2 regions of the Rhizobium sp. 768_B6_N1_8 genome follow, and region 1 is predicted to be linked to the other one. Evidence: predicted binding sites of a transcription regulator. Region 1 holds the regulator's gene; the other holds the start of a gene.
What was found. Region 1 encodes PhoB, which activates phosphate uptake and scavenging genes when phosphate is short. Its sites were predicted from a motif close to TGTCATNNANCTGTCAT; they were not measured.
Positions count from the first base shown of each region.

Region 1 (4,203 bases):
GTCGTGCCGATTTCACGCCGCCTTGGCCTGACGGAACTGACGGAGCGCACCTGCAAGTGGCCGGTCGGCGATCCGCTGAAGGACGACTTCTACTTCTGCGGCTGCGACTCCCCGGATTCCTCGCCCTATTGCAACTATCACCAGCGCCTCGCCTACCAGCCGGTCAGCGAACGCCGCAAGGCTGTCCGGGTCGCCTGACCCGCGATCTTCCAACAGACGCAACGTACCATCACCCCTCCTCGCCTATGCGCGGAGGGGTGATTTTTTTAGCCGGCACAGGAGGACTGGAAAACCGCTCCTGACCACGACTATCTGCCGGAGGCCGATCTCTGCCGGTCGTTCACCATGCCTGACAATGCGAAGTTACGTGGCCAACACCACCGATGTGTTTCAGCCCCAGGCTGGCATGGAACGGTGGTCATGGCGCTGTAACGCGATTTTCTGATGCAGATGCGGTATTCTCGTGGAGTAGCACGGCGCAAACAGTCGGTCAGGGGTGCCAATGGAGATCGATCCAAAGCGGATGACAATGGGGTTCGTCGGGACGGGCACGATTACCGAGGCCGTCGTCACCGGATTGGGCAAGACAGCGTTTCGCGACACACCGATCGTGCTGTCACCGCGCAGCGCAAGCGTCGCCGCCCGCCTTGCGGCGGCAAACCGGAATGTGTCGATCGCTTTGGGGAACCAGGATGTTCTCGACCGATCCGATCTCGTATTTGTGGCGGTGAGGCCGCAAATTGCCGAGGAGGTCATCCGCTCGCTCCGATTTCGGCCGGGCCACCATGTCATCAGCTTCGTCGCGGCCACGCCAATGGATCAACTGCTGGCGTGGATCGATCAGCCAGTTCGCCTGAGCCTGGCAATTCCACTTCCGTTCATCGCAGATCTTCAGGGCGCGACTGCGATCTACCCGCCCGACGAGGTTTCCCACGCCCTCTTTTCGGCGCTCGGAACGGCGATCCAGGTTGAAAACAGACCTGAGTTCGAACTTCTCGCGGTGGCGAGCTGCCTGATGGCCACCTATTTCGGCATCCTGGACGCGACGTCGACCTGGCTGCAGAGCCAAGGGCTTTCGAGAACGGCTGGCGACGCCTACCTCCGTCAATTGTTTTCCGGCCTCGCCCATGCTGCCCGTTCGAAACCTGTCGCGAGTTTTGATGAACTCATCGGCGAGCATTCGACCAAGGGCGGATTGAATGAACAGGTGCTCGAAGACTTTCGCGATTTCGGTGGCGCTGTGGCTCTGCAAAAGGCTCTTGATCGAGTTCTTGCACGCATTCGTCTGTAGAAAGCAAACCCTCTTGAAGTTCGCTTTCGGCGCCTAGTGTCGGCTTCCAGAAGAAGCTGTGCTTCGCCGAGACAGGTCGCTTCAAGCTCGACGGACAGGGCGGGCCTACCCATCGCTGTTTCTTCAGAAGGACACCAGATAAGCAAACGGGCCGCCCGGCAAGCGAGCGACCCGTCTGGACCTCCGATCACTCGGATCAGGCTTCCATGGAATATCCCGCGCCGCGGACGGTGCGGATGACATCCTGCATGTTGGAGAAGTTCAGCGCCTTACGCAGGCGCCCGACATGGACGTCGACGGTACGTTCGTCCACGTAGATATCGTGGCCCCAGACGCCATCCAGAAGCTGCGAGCGGGAGAAGACCCTGCCCGGCGACGACATCAGGAATTCGAGCAGGCGGAATTCGGTCGGGCCGAGGCGCACTTCGCGGCTCTTGCGATGAACGCGATGGGTTTCGCGATCGAGCTCGATATCACCACACTTCAGAACGGTGGAGAGAACCTCCGGACGGGCGCGTCGCAGCATCGCCTTGACGCGGGCAACGAGTTCCGGCGTGGAGAAGGGCTTGACGACATAGTCGTCCGCGCCGGTCGAGAGACCGCGAACGCGTTCGCTCTCTTCGCCGCGTGCCGTCAGCATGATGATCGGCAGGCGCTCGGTCTCCGGCCGCATGCGCAGCCGGCGGCAGAGTTCGATGCCGGAAACGCCCGGCAGCATCCAGTCAAGGATGAGCAGGTCCGGCGTGCGCTCCTGAAGCCGGATTTCGGCCTCGTCGCCACGGAGGATCGTATCCACCTCGAAACCTTCAGCCTCGAGGTTGTAGCGGAGAAGCACACTCAGCGCCTCTTCATCTTCAACAACTGCAACTCTTGGGATCATGCGTGTCAGTCTCCTAATGCATGATCCTTAAACCGGGGGTGATTTAAGCAACGGACCATGCAGAAACTTGGAATTGGCTGCGACCTTTGCGCGCCCCAGCGCAGGGCGCGCACGCAATTGGCAGGTCCGGATTACTCCGTCACCGCACCGACGGTATTGGAGCTGTCGTCCTTCGGACGCTCACCCTCCGGCTGGGCGCCGGTTGCCATGTAATAGATCGTCTCAGCGATGTTGGTCGCATGGTCGCCGATGCGCTCGATGTTCTTGGCGCAGAAGAGAAGATGCGTGCAGCTCGTGATGTTGCGCGGATCTTCCATCATGTAGGTGAGGAGTTCGCGGAACAGCGAGGTGTACATCGCGTCGATCTCGTCGTCGCGCTCGCGGATGGACTTGGCCTTGTCCGCAGAACGCGTCGTATAGACGTCGAGCACTTCCTTGAGCTGGACGAGCGCCAGTTCGGAGAGATGCTCGAGACCGCGGGCGAGCTTGCGCGGAACGCCGGTGCTCTGGACGGCGATGACGCGCTTTGCGGTGTTCTTGCCGAGGTCGCCGACACGCTCGAGGTCGGCGGCGATGCGGATCGAACCCATGATCTCGCGAAGGTCGGAGGCCATCGGCTGGCGACGGGCGATCGTGACGATCGCCTTGTCGTTGATTTCGCGTTCCGCGTGATCAAGGATCACGTCGTCGGAAATGACCTTCTGGGCGAGCGCAGTGTCGCCGTTGACCAGCGCACGGACGGCCTCGCCGACCATCTGTTCGGCAAGACCACCCATCTCGGAAATGCGCCGGGACAGGAATTTCAGATCGTCATCGTAAGCGGAAAAAATATGTGTCGATGCCATGGGGCTTTGTCCTCGAAAATCGGGAAGGCTTCACATCGCCAAAATCAGCCGAACCGGCCCATGATATAGTCCTGGGTGCGCGGATCGTCGGGATTGGTGAACATCTTGTCGGTGTCGTTTTCCTCGACCAGGTTGCCGAGGTGGAACATGGCCGTACGCTGTGATACGCGCGCGGCCTGCTGCATGGAATGCGTCACGATGACGATGGTGTAGTTTTCACGCAGCTCATGGATCAGCTCTTCGACCTTGGCAGTCGCGATCGGGTCGAGCGCCGAGCAGGGCTCGTCCATCAGGATGACTTCCGGGCTGACGGCAACGGCGCGTGCGATGCACAGACGCTGCTGCTGACCGCCGGAAAGGCCGGTGCCGGATTCATGCACGCGATCCTTGACCTCATTCCAGAGGCCGGCGCGCTGCAGGCTCGTCTCGACGATCTGGTCCAGGTCGGCCTTGGATTTGGCGAGGCCGTGGATGCGCGGTCCGTAGGAGACGTTTTCATAGATTGTTTTCGGGAACGGATTCGGCTTCTGGAACACCATGCCGACACGGGCGCGGAGTTCGACGACGTCGATGTCAGGATCGTAGATATCGTCGCTGTCGAGCGTGATCTTGCCGGTGACGCGGCAGCCATCGATCGTGTCGTTCATGCGGTTCAGCGACCGCAGGAAGGTGGACTTGCCGCAGCCCGACGGGCCGATCAGGGCGGTCACGGTGTTTTCGCGGACGTTCAGATTGACATCGAAAAGCGCGCGCTTCTCGCCGTAATAAACGGAGACATCCTGTCCGATCATCTTATACGGGACGTTGCTCATTTTCTGGTCCAGCGCCTTCTCAACTGCAGCTTCCGTCAACATGTTCATGATCTCTACTCCGTTTACCAGCGGCGCTCAAAGCGACGACGCAAGAGGATAGCTCCCATGTTCATGACGATCAGGAACAGGAGCAGGACGATAATGGCACCCGAGGTTCTTTCCACGAATGCGCGCTCGGCTTCGTTGGCCCACATGTAGACCTGAACCGGAAGCGCCGTGGAGGGATCGAGTGGACTGCTCGGCGCCTGGGCGACGAAGGCGACCATGCCGATCAGCAGCAGCGGCGCAGTTTCGCCGAGTGCGTGGGCAAGGCCGATGATCGTGCCGGTCAGGATGCCGGGCATTGCAAGCGGCAGCACGTGGTGAAACACCATC
Region 1 is NZ_JBPWPV010000001.1:155,095-159,297, reverse strand. It holds gene AB8B33_RS00780 (GcrA family cell cycle regulator) at 1-198, shown strand, start outside; gene AB8B33_RS00775 (pyrroline-5-carboxylate reductase) at 503-1,291, shown strand; gene phoB (phosphate regulon transcriptional regulator PhoB) at 1,488-2,171, opposite strand; gene phoU (phosphate signaling complex protein PhoU) at 2,303-3,016, opposite strand; gene pstB (phosphate ABC transporter ATP-binding protein PstB) at 3,061-3,876, opposite strand; gene pstA (phosphate ABC transporter permease PstA) at 3,891-4,203, opposite strand, start outside.

Region 2 (4,203 bases), 4.2 Mb from region 1:
CACGAAGATTTCACGGAAAGGCTTCGGTTCCGGCAGGCCGTCGACCAGATGCGGGTCGAGCTTGAAGGCGAGCATCGCCTTCGGTGTCCCATCGGCATTGCGCTGGAAATAATTGGTGCGCAGCGTTGCATCGACGATATTGACATAGCGGCGCAGGATACGGTCGTCATCCAGGCTCGGCACGTCGGCAAGCTCGGCTTCGATTGCCTGATGCAGTTCGGCGAGCTTCTTGATACGCGCCTTTTCCGACAGCTTCGTATCGAGCGTGTCGTGGAACAGGCGGAAGATCGAAGCGGCGATAACAGGATATTTGTCGAGGGTGGTTGCGATATAATCCTGCGAATAGGCGATGCCGGCCTGGCGCAGATAGCGCGCATAGGCGCGCAGCACACTAACCTCGCGGGCCGAGAGACCGGCCGACAGGATCAGCCGGTTGAAGCTGTCATTGTCGATCGTGTCACTGAAGGCTGCGACGAAGGCTTCTTCGAGCGGTGCGCCAAAACGTGCGAGGTCAATGTCCGCACCGCTGCGAGCCTCGAGTTCCATGTCGTGCAGCACGACAATGTTGATGGCGCTGTCGGCGGCCGGAACTTCGATATCGAAGGTCCGTTCGCTCAGGACGTTGAAGCCGAGGTTTTCGAGTAGAGGCACGCGGCGCGACAGCGGCAGCTGTTCGCCGCTATGGAAGATCTTCAGCGACAGGATGCGGCCGCGTTCATCGTCCTGGCGATAGTAGAATTCGATGCGGATCGGCTCGCCGGCGGCGCATGCGGCGATGTCGGGCAGATCGCCGACCGCTTCATCCGGCGTGAAGGCTTCCTGGAAGGCGTTGCTGACGCCGAGCTTCGGCGCCTTGGGACCGGCGAGCATCTCGAAGCGGCTGTCCCAGCGCGCGGTGATCTGGCGGATCGTCTCCTCGAGCTTGGCCTGATGGATGCGTGGCGTCTTACCGCCCGAGCGGCCGATGATGAAGTGAACGCGAGCCACTCCACCTTCCGGGAAGGCCGGATAATAGGCGGAAACACGGCCGTCATAGACGGTTTTCAGATAGGCGCCGATGCGTTCGCGCACGATCGAGTCATATTCCTCGCGCGGCACGAAGATGATGACCGAGACGAAACGGTCGAAATGGTCGATGCGCGGCAGCACCCGCACGCGCGGGCGATCGGCGAGGTCATTGATCTGCTCTGCAAAGGTCGCGAGCAGCGGCGTATCGATCTGGAAGAGGTCGTCGCGCGGATAGGATTCCAGCGTATTGTCGAGCATACGGCCGGAGTGGCTCATCGGGTCGAAGCCGAAATGCTCCTTCACCTTCTCGATTTTGGACCGCAGTAGCGGGATTTCGGTGGCCGAGGACGTATAGGCTGTCGAGGTGAACAGGCCAACGATGCGGAGTTCCCCCGTTACGTTGCCCTGTGCGTCGAAGCGCTTGACGCCGACATAATCCATGTAGGCGCGGCGATGGACAATGGATTTCACGTTGGCTTTGGTGACGATCAGGAAATCGGGACCATCGAGGAAGGCGAGAATTTCCGGCGTCGTCGTCACGGCGTCCTTACCGGTGCGCAGAACAAGAACCTCGGGATTGGAGAGAATGCCGAGGCCTGTTCCCTTGTCGCGTTCGACCTTGGAATCGGGACCCTTGCCGGAATAGACGTAGTCGCGCATGCCGAGGAAGGTGAAGTTCTCGTCACGCAGCCAGGTCAGGAAGGCGATCGCCTCGTCACGGTCGGCTTTCTTGCGGCTGGCGTTGTAATTCGAAAGCTCTGAAATCACTTCATCGACGCGGGCAAGCATCGGCTTCCAGTCGGAAACGGCAAGCTCTACCTGCTCGAGTACTGCCTTGATCCGCTTGATCAGGTCGGCGGCCTGGGAGGGGCTCAGAGGCGAAATGTGAAGCTGGATGTGGCTCACCCGCTTTGCCGGGTCGCTCGGCACATCGGCGGAATAGAGTTCCGGAGCCTTGCCGTCTTCCAGGATCAGGATCGGATGAACTGCCATGTAGATGTCGCGGTAGGTGCTGGTCACCTCACCCATGACGGATTCGTAGAGGAAGGGCTTATTGTGATCCGTCACCGAAAGAATGGAGATTGCAACGCCATCGGGCGTGACATCGGCGACCGTGTCGATGCTGACGCGCGGCACCTTGCCGTTCCAGGCGCCGAGCTCGGCTGCCGAGTGTACGGAGGAAAGCGCAAGCATTTCCGGCGTGTAGAGTTCGAGGTCGTCGCCGCTGGCACGGCCGAAGAGAATTTCGGGATCGAGATGGGGTTCGCCGGTCGCGGCCGCGATTTTGCGCGCGCTCTCGATCTGCTTTTCCCGTTTTGGATTGTTTCTGGTGGCCATGGATCATCCCCCCGATTGTTTTGATGTGGGCAAGGTAGCAGAAGGTTCTTCGAAAGAATCCTTAAAAGAGCGCTTCGAAAAGTAGTTTTCGTGCTTTTTTGGCTATGCTGGCGAGAGATTTCGAAAGCTTTTAGGTCGTTTTATGCCTATCGACGGCGAAATGACTTTATCCGGCTTTTTCGTCCCGCCGCACATTTCCACGCTCCCGTGAAGAATGGTTGACAGCGCCTCGTCAAAAAGATCATCAACGGCGGTCGAAATTCGGATTCGGATGCCATGTCGGAAAACGCAGCGGGCGCAGTCATCGTCATCTCCAGCCATGTCGTGCGGGGGTCGGTTGGAAACCGTGCTGCGGTCTTTGCGCTGGAAACGCTCGGCCATCAGGTCTGGGCGCTGCCGACGATCGTGCTGCCCTGGCATCCCGGTCATGGCCGCTCGACACGGCTGACCTTCGCCGATGCCGATTTCGAGGCGGCGATTGACGATCTCATCCGCGCGCCATGGATCGGCGAGGTCAAGGCCGTCTTGTCGGGCTACTTCGGCAACGCCGCCCAGGCCCGCTCCGTCGCGAAACTCGTTGCATCCTTGCGCGAGAAGAATCCGGAGCTGCTCTATGTCTGCGATCCGGTCATGGGTGATCTCGGCGGCCTCTACGTCCCGGAAGCGACAGCCGAGGCGATCCGTGACCATCTGATACCGCTTGCCTCGCTCGCAACGCCGAACCGGTACGAACTTGCCTGGCTTTCAGGGGCGGCACTCGATGACAACAACGCGGTCATGGAGGCCGCTCTTTCGCTCGGCCCCTCACGCATGCTGGTCACATCGGCGGTGCCGATGATGGCGGGGGGCACCGGCAATCTCTATCTCTCCGGAAGGCATGCCCTGCTTGCCGAACACCGTGTCGTTGAAAACCCACCAAATGGGCTCGGCGACCTGCTTGCCGCCCTTTTTCTCTCTCGCCTGCTTTCGGGAATGGAGGATGAAAAGGCGCTGCAGCTGGCGACCGCCAGCGTGTTCGAAGTGTTGGCGCGCGCTGTCAAGCGCGGCAGCAACGAGCTGATGCTGGCAAGCGATGCCTCCAGTCTTTCGACGCCCATGGCAATGGTGCAGATGCGTCACCTGGTCCATCCTGCCCAGCGGCGGAAAAAATAGGTCTCAGGCTTTTGCAGCGCAGCAGTTGATCTTGGCTCACGCGCGCGCTAATCCAGAGACATGATGAGCTTCCCCAACTCCCTGCTGGACGGTTATCGCAACTTCATGAGCGGGCGATATGCCGATGCCCGCGACCGGTATCGGCAGCTTGCAGAAAACGGGCAGAACCCGACGACGCTCGTTATTGCCTGTTGCGACTCGCGCGCTGCTCCCGAGCTGATCTTCGACGCAGGGCCGGGCGAACTCTTCGTCATCCGCAACGTCGCCAACATGGTGCCGCCCTATGAACCGGATGGCCATTTCCATTCCACGTCGGCAGCGCTCGAATTCGCCGTGCAGGCGCTGAAGGTCAAGAATATCGTTGTCATGGGCCATGGCCGCTGCGGCGGTATCCGCGCAGCCCTCGATCCCGATGCCGAGCCTTTGTCATCCGGTGATTTCATCGGCCGCTGGATGTCGCTCGTTCGCCCTGCCGCCGAACAGATTGGCAGCAACAACGTCATGACGCCGGCCGAACGGCAGACTGCGCTGGAGCGGGTCTCCATCCGCAATTCGATCAACAATCTCAGATCTTTCCCTGATATCAAGGCGCTTGAAGAAGAGGGCAAGCTGGAGCTTCACGGCGCCTGGTTCGACATTTCGACCGGCGAGCTCTGGGTGATGGATTCTGAGACACTCGATTTTATCCGTCCCGAAATCTAGGGA
Region 2 is NZ_JBPWPV010000001.1:4,375,360-4,379,562, reverse strand. It holds gene AB8B33_RS22225 (NAD-glutamate dehydrogenase) at 1-2,346, opposite strand, end outside; gene pdxY (pyridoxal kinase PdxY) at 2,623-3,498, shown strand; gene AB8B33_RS22215 (carbonic anhydrase) at 3,559-4,200, shown strand.
Region 2: a site for PhoB is predicted at 2,554-2,570, ahead of AB8B33_RS22225 (NAD-glutamate dehydrogenase). Genes of this name have one in related genera too.